DNA from 2 places in the Comamonas brasiliensis genome. Region 2 is predicted to be linked to the other one. Evidence: predicted binding sites of a transcription regulator. Region 2 holds the regulator's gene; the other holds the start of a gene.
The links. Region 2 encodes FNR, which switches genes on or off when oxygen is low (the NO sensors DNR and NnrR bind a similar motif). Its sites were predicted from a motif close to TTGATNNNNATCAA; they were not measured.

Region 1 (3,604 bases), 130 kb from region 2:
GGGCGCTCATTGTCGCTGCAAAGCCAGGGCCGTGGCGAACGCGCAGCTGATTGGCAATTTCCTGTCGCAATCGTGGCACGGTTTGCAGGCATGATGGCGATTTTGCAAACCACCGGGAGAAGCGATGGCAGGTGCCGGCCTTTTGATGTTGCTAGACGATATTGCTAGCTTGCTCGACGACGTGGCCTTGATGACCAAGACCGCGGCAGGCAAGAGCACGGCAATTCTTGACGATGTGGCTACCCAGACCAAGGTGGCGGTGCAGAAGACGGCCGGCGTGCTGGGTGACGATCTGGCACTCAATGCCGAGCAGGTCACGGGAGTGAAGGCCAACCGGGAGCTGCCCGTGGTCTGGGCGGTGGCCAAGGGCTCGCTGCTGAACAAGGCCATCCTGGTGCCTGCCGCGCTTTTGATCAGCGCCTTTGTGCCCTGGTTGATCACGCCCTTGCTGATGGTGGGGGGCGCTTTTCTGTGCTTTGAAGGCGTGGAGAAGATCCTGGAGCTGTTTCACAAGCACCAAAAGCATGATGTGCATGATGCCGTCGTCGATGCCGAGGAGGCCGTTCACAAGGGGGTGGCGCCCTCATCGGTGCGTGCCGCACGTGAAAAGCAGATGGACCCGATGGAGTATGAAAAACAGAAGGTCAAGGGCGCCGTGCGCACGGACTTCATTCTGTCGGCCGAAATCATGGCGATTGCGCTGGGCACCGTGGCGACCAAGCCCATCTGGGAGCAGGCGGCGGTGCTGATCGCCGTGGCCCTGGGCATCACCGTGTTTGTCTACGGACTGGTGGCCGGCATTGTGCGCATGGACGATGTGGGCGGCTGGCTGATGGACAGGAGCGGCAGCGTCGCCAAGGCAGCAGGCCGTGGTCTGATCGCCTTCACCCCCTGGCTGATGCGCGGGCTGTCGATTGTCGGCACTGCGGCCATGTTCCTCGTGGGCGGCAGCCTGCTGGTGCATGGCATCACGCCCGTCGAGCACTGGATACAGCAGGTGATTACACCCATGGGCGGCGTGGCTGCAGCGCTGGGGCCTTTGCTGGTACATGTGGTGGTGGGCGCGGCCATAGGCAGTGCCGTGGTCATCTGCGTGACGCTCTGGCACAAGCTGCGTCCGGGCAGGGCCGCACATTGACAACTCCAGGGTGCGGCTAGCACTGTGGGCGGCGCGGGGTTTTGCGCTGAATCAGGACATGGGGCTGGCGTGGCCGAAGGGCAACGCCGGCCTTTTTCTTTGGCATCTTGGTGTGCGGGTTGATGTGGGACAAAGCCGCAAACGAGTGGCTTTGTTTCAATCACTATCAAGGAAGGCAAACAAGCTTTCTGCCATCTCTTCAAGGAAAAAGCCCATGAAAAAGACTCTGATCGCAATCGCCGCCGTTGCCAGCGCCCTGACTGCCGGTACTGCTTTTGCACAATCCTCGTTTGACGGCACAAGCCCCTGGATGGTGCGTGCGCGTGCCGTGCATCTGGACAGCGACAACGGCGGCGCTGCTGGTGACGCAGGCGTCAGCATCAACAACAAATGGATGCCCGAGCTGGACGTGTCCTACTTCTTCACGCCCAATATCGCTGCCGAGCTGATTCTGACCTTTCCCCAAAAGCATGATGTGCGCCTGAACGGCGACAAGATCGGCACGCTCAAGCATCTGCCTCCCACCTTGCTGGCGCAGTACCACTTCACCAACTTCGGCGCCTTCAAGCCTTATGTGGGTGCAGGCGTGAACTACACACGCTTCTCGAACGTGAGCATTCTCGACGGTGCCGTGACCGTGAAGAAGAACAGCTTCGGCGGTGCGCTGCAGATCGGCTTCGACTATGCGCTGGACAAGAACTGGTCGCTGAACTTCGACGTCAAGAAGGTCTATCTGGGCACCAAGGTGACCGGTGCAGGCGTGTTCCAGGACACCAAGTTCAAGGTTGACCCATGGCTGGTGGGCGTGGGCGTGGGCTATCGCTTCTGATAGCTTACGGCAAAGAGTGTTCTCGTCGGCGGCCTTCTTCCCGCAGGCGAGGCACGCACCGCAGGCTCTGTGGTGCAACGGGGTCAATGGGCCGGCATGGCCCGGGGGCTCCGGAGGCTAGGGTGTATGTTTGATCGGTATTCCGCCAGTGCGGGATACCGATTTTTTTTGCCCGCACGCCTTTGTCAGTATTGGCTTTGTCAGCATTGCTGCCTGCGCATGCAGTAAAAGTAGCGCTGGCTGCAGTCCTACTTGCGCTGCTTGTCGACAGCGCTAGGCTGAAGGCTTTGAGCAGGCTTGGCAAGGATGGCGCGGGCAATGGCTGTGTCGCGCGATCAGCTCATCAGGAGAATCAGCATGCGCGCGATACCGGACAGGCAGGCAGCATCCATAGAGTCTTTGTCTCGCGCAGGGCGCATTCCCCTGCCTCTGGCCCCCTTGCCGAGGCTGTCAGGGCCGGGTGCTTCCATGCCGGCGCAATCCCCACGGGCCCAGTCCTGCGAGGAGCTGGCCCTGGGGCTCATGCAGCAGCAGGCCCAGATTTCCCCCAAGTTCCTCTATGACGCGCAGGGCTGTGCCCTGTTCGAGCAGATTACCCGGCTGCCCGAGTACTACCCGACAAGAACCGAGGCCGTCATCATGACCCGGTTCGAACCTGAAATAGCCGAGGCCATGGCGGGCTGCCAGGTGCTGATCGAGCTGGGGGCGGGCAATTGCGAAAAGGTCAGGCGCCTGTGCCGCAGCGTGGGGCCGCAGCAGTTTGTGGGAGTGGATATCGCGGTGGAGTTTCTGCAGGCCGCTGTGGCCAGGCTAGAGCAGGACTTTCCGCAACTCAGCGCACGCGCAGTAGCGGCCGATTTCACGGGCGACTGGCATTTGCCGCCCGGCGTGCCGCAGGCACGGCGCGAGCTGTTCTATCCGGGCTCCTCGATCGGCAACTTCGATACCCAGCAGGCGCTGCATATGCTGCGGCATATGCATTCGCTGGTGGCGGGCGACGGCGGGCTGCTGATCGGTATCGACCTGCCCAAGCCCGAGCCGGTGCTGGTCGCTGCTTACGACGACGAGCAGGGCGTCACGGCCGAATTCAATCTCAATGTGCTCCAGCATGTGAACCGCCTGCTGGGCAGCGATTTCGATCTTCAGGACTGGGCGCATGAGGCACGCTTCGACCGCCGGACATCGCGCATAGAGATGCATTTGCGCGCGCGCCGTCCCGTCATGGTGTGCTGGCCCCAGGGCCTGCGCCATTTCGCGCGGGGCGAGACCATCCATACCGAGAACAGCTACAAATACCCGCTGTCCGATTTCCTCGATCTGCTCGCTTGCGCGGGGTTTGTCCGGCCCAGGGTCTGGACCGATGAGCAGCAGTGGTTTGCCGTGATTCATGCCCATGCCTGAGGCCATGGCTGAGTCCTTTTCTGCGCCGCCCGTCGGCTGGGACTGGCCGGCGCTGGCGCAGCAGTTCGAACGGGTGAGAGCCTGTACGCAAAAGCTGGCAGCGCCCCTGTCGGCGGAAGACGCCTGCGTGCAATCCATGCCCGATGCGAGTCCTGCCAAATGGCATCTGGCCCATACCAGCTGGTTCTTCGAGACCTTTGTACTGGCCGTGCACCAGCTCGGACACAGGGCTTTCG
Region 2 (3,604 bases):
GCTGGCGCTGAGCGCAGCCATGATCGCCAGCCTGGTACTGCGCGAGCCGCTCAAGGTCGACGTGATTCGCGACCGCGCCGCGCTGTCGCGCATCGTGGCTGGCGGCAAGCTCGAAAACGTCTATCGCCTGCAGATCATGAATGCGACCGAGTCAGAGCAGCGCTATCGCATCAGCGCCACGGGGCTGGATCAGCTGGAAGTAGTATCCGAGCAGGAAGTCTCGGTAGGTCCGGCCGAGACGCGCGGCATTGCGGTGCGCCTGCAGATCCCCTATGGCTCGGCTGCCTCCGGCTCGCACCCCGTGCATTTCAATGTGGATGCGCTGACGGCTGGGGCCGGACGCATCTCCGAAAAATCCGTGTTCCTGGTGCCGCGCTAGGCCTGCGGCATGCATCGCGACAGCCACGCAAGGGCATCGCGAATCAGCAACAATTGATGCTGCCCGATTGCAGGTTTGCAATTGGGCAGCCAGATTTCTGAAAAGAGGTTTAACCATGTCGGCAGCACAAGCCAAGGCCCTGCAAAAGGCCAAGATCATCCACCCCGAGGACGGCAAGCCCTGGTGGAAGTTTGCCCATGTCTGGCTCGTCATCGCCGGTCCCGCCGTGGTGGTGGTCGCGGGCATCGTGACCGCCTATATCGCCATGAGCAAGCCGGATCCAGTGATCGACCCCGACTACTATCGTCACGGCATTGAGATCAACCAGCGCCTCACCGAGAGCGAAAAAAGCCTGGCGCCAGCAGTGACGGGGCGCAACCATGCCGCGACGCCGGCCAAGGACCATCCGCTGGATCGCTGACCGAGATTTCAACGCATCCCAAGGCCGCTTCCGCGGCCTTTTTTTGCGGCCCTGGTTGCAGGCTTTTCTGTAGCCGGTGGGCCGTGACGGCGTTCTATGTCTTGGTCGACCGAAGAGTCGGGAGGGCCCCTGCAGTTCTCGGAAGCCGGCAAGGGATGGGCGGGTGGAGTTCAATAACAGGAGCGCATAGCGCTTTGTCACAGGCTATTTCAGATAGATATAGACCCAAAATCGATACACATAAAGCGCTGGAAGCTCTTTAAATAATAGCGGTCCAGGGTTTCCCATCTGAGTGCATGCCCTTGGTATGGCTGGGAAGGTCATGGCAATTGTGCAAAATAGGTTCAAACCCACAGGCCAAGGAGAATCGCGATGGATGCTCGACGCTGGATGTGGATTGTCTGGCCGGCTTTTCTGGCCGCGGCAATCATGGAAATGGTGGTGTTTGCCTTTGTGGACCCGCTGGACATGCACTGGCTGGGCTCGCCTCTGGAATGGTCGCGCAATGGCATTTACACCCTGGCCTTTTTTGCCTTCTGGGCGGTCACCGTGTTCAGCGGACTCATGACCGTCATGCTGGGGCGTTCGGCCAGCGATATGAACCAGGGCATAGTCTCGGAGCCTCTGGTCGAGTAAGGCGCTGCACACAGGACCGCAGTTTCGAACAGGTGGCGGCTTCGGATGGAGGGGCTGGCCGCTCGCTGTGCCGGCGGCCTTGGCGGTGGAAACTCCAGGCAGGTGTTCGCCGTCATCAAAAAAGCCCGCTGTCTGCGGGCTTCGTCTTGAGGGCTGCTGTCGAAGTCAGTCCTGGCATTGCTGGCTGTTGACGATGCGCCTGAGCGCCTCGGTATCCAGAATGCGCAGATGGCGCTGTCGGACTTCGATGATGCCTTCCTCGGCGAACTTGGAGAAGGTGCGACTCACGGTCTCCAGCTTGAGGCCCAGATAGCTGCCGATTTCTTCACGCGTCATGCGCAGCACCAGCTCCGACTTCGAAAAGCCGCGTGCCGACAGACGCTGCACCAGGTTCAGCACAAAGGCCGCCAGACGCTCTTCGGCGCGCATGCTGCCCAGCAGCAGCATCACGCCATGCTCGCGCACGATTTCGCGGCTCATGACCTTGTGCACATGATTTTGCAGTGCCGTGACTTCGCGCGAGAGCTGCTCGAGCTTGTCGAAAGGCATGATGCAGACTTCGGCATCTTCCAGCGCCACGGCATCGCAGGTGTGGTGGTCGTTGACGATACCGTCCAGACCGATGATCTCGCCGGCCATCTGAAAGCCAGTGACCTGGTCGCGACCGTCTTCGGTGGCCACGCTGGTCTTGAAGAAGCCGGTGCGAATGGCGTACAGCGAGGTGAACTCCTCGCCGTTGCGAAACAGCAGCCCGCCCCGTTTGACCTTGCGGCGCGTGGCCACAATTTCGTCAATACGCTCCATTTGTTCATCGTCCAGGCCCATGGGCATGCACAGTTCACGCAGATTGCAGTTGGAGCAGGATGCTTTGATGGTCTGAAGATTCATGGGCTTTTCAGCAACGGCACAGACAGACTTGGAATGGAGAGTCGCGCCGGTCATTGACCTCGTAGTTAGTGATGAGTTGGATCAAATTGTCGCAGTACTTGCCTTGCGCTCTCTTGATATTCATCAAGGACAGTTGGATTGCCTTGGGGCACATTGTTTGCATTCATTCAAAAACATGTGCTTCTGCCCATTATGGGCATGATTTCCAGGATCTGATTTTCTTTGAAATCTGCTCAATGTGGAGTGTGGGCGCACCCTAACTTTCAGTTATGACCGCAGTCACGCCCGAGTTGCTGAGCCGCTTTGATATTCCCGGCCCGCGCTACACATCATTTCCAACAGCCGACCGTTTTGTTGAGGCTTTTGGTGCAGACGACTATATCCTGGCATTGAAACAGCGCAAGACGCATTCGAGCTCACGTGCCTTGCCTTTGTCCGTTTATGTGCATGTGCCATTTTGCGAGTCGCTTTGCTATTACTGCGCCTGCAACAAGATCGTGACCAAGCATCATGAGAAGGCTGCCGAATATCTGGATTATCTGGGCCGTGAACTGGCCATGCATACCGAGCATTGCGGCAAAGGCCAGCTGGTAAGCCAGTTGCATCTGGGAGGCGGCACGCCGACCTTCTTCAGCGATGCCGAATTGCAGCAGTTGATGCTTCTGATGCGTGAGCATTTCAAGCTCGATCTAGCCGGCGAGTATTCCATTGAGGTCGATCCGCGTACCGTGAGCAACGAGAGGTTGAAGACACTCAAGGACATGGGCTTCAATCGCCTGAGCTTTGGCGTGCAGGATTTTGACCCAGCGGTGCAGAAAGCGGTGCACCGGGAGCAGCCAGCCGAGCAAGTCTTTGAGCTGGTGGCCGAGGCCCGCCGTCTGGGCTTTGTCTCCATCAATGTGGACCTGATTTACGGCCTGCCCAAGCAGACATCCGAGTCTTTTGCGCGAACGCTGGCCCAGGTCAATGAGTTGCGTCCCGACCGCATTGCTCTGTATGCCTATGCGCATCTGCCCGAGCGCTTCAAGCCGCAAAGGCGTATTGCATCGGCTGACTTGCCCATGGGACAGGAGAAGCTGAACATGCTCTCCGGCGCAATTGATGCCTTCATGAATGGCGGCTATGTCTATGTGGGCATGGATCACTTTGCGCTGCCCGATGACTCTCTGGCCATCGCCAAGCGTCAGGGGCGCCTGCATCGCAACTTCCAGGGCTACAGCACCCAGCCCGACTGCGACCTGATTGCACTGGGCGTATCGGCCATCGGCAAGGTGGGCGCC

Region 1: a site for FNR is predicted at 1,258-1,271, ahead of DJFAAGMI_RS02730 (OmpW/AlkL family protein). Genes of this name have one in related genera too.

Annotation. Positions count from the first base shown of each region.
Region 1 covers NZ_JAANES010000001.1:600,924-604,527, forward strand. Annotated here, with positions in the region: gene DJFAAGMI_RS02725 (DUF808 domain-containing protein) at 125-1,138, shown strand; gene DJFAAGMI_RS02730 (OmpW/AlkL family protein) at 1,353-1,967, shown strand; gene egtD (L-histidine N(alpha)-methyltransferase) at 2,436-3,368, shown strand; gene egtB (ergothioneine biosynthesis protein EgtB) at 3,355-3,604, shown strand, end outside.
Region 2 covers NZ_JAANES010000001.1:728,556-732,159, forward strand. Annotated here, with positions in the region: gene ccoG (cytochrome c oxidase accessory protein CcoG) at 1-379, shown strand, start outside; gene DJFAAGMI_RS03285 (FixH family protein) at 495-800, shown strand; gene DJFAAGMI_RS03290 (hypothetical protein) at 1,173-1,436, shown strand; gene fnr (fumarate/nitrate reduction transcriptional regulator Fnr) at 1,602-2,324, opposite strand; gene hemN (oxygen-independent coproporphyrinogen III oxidase) at 2,594-3,604, shown strand, end outside.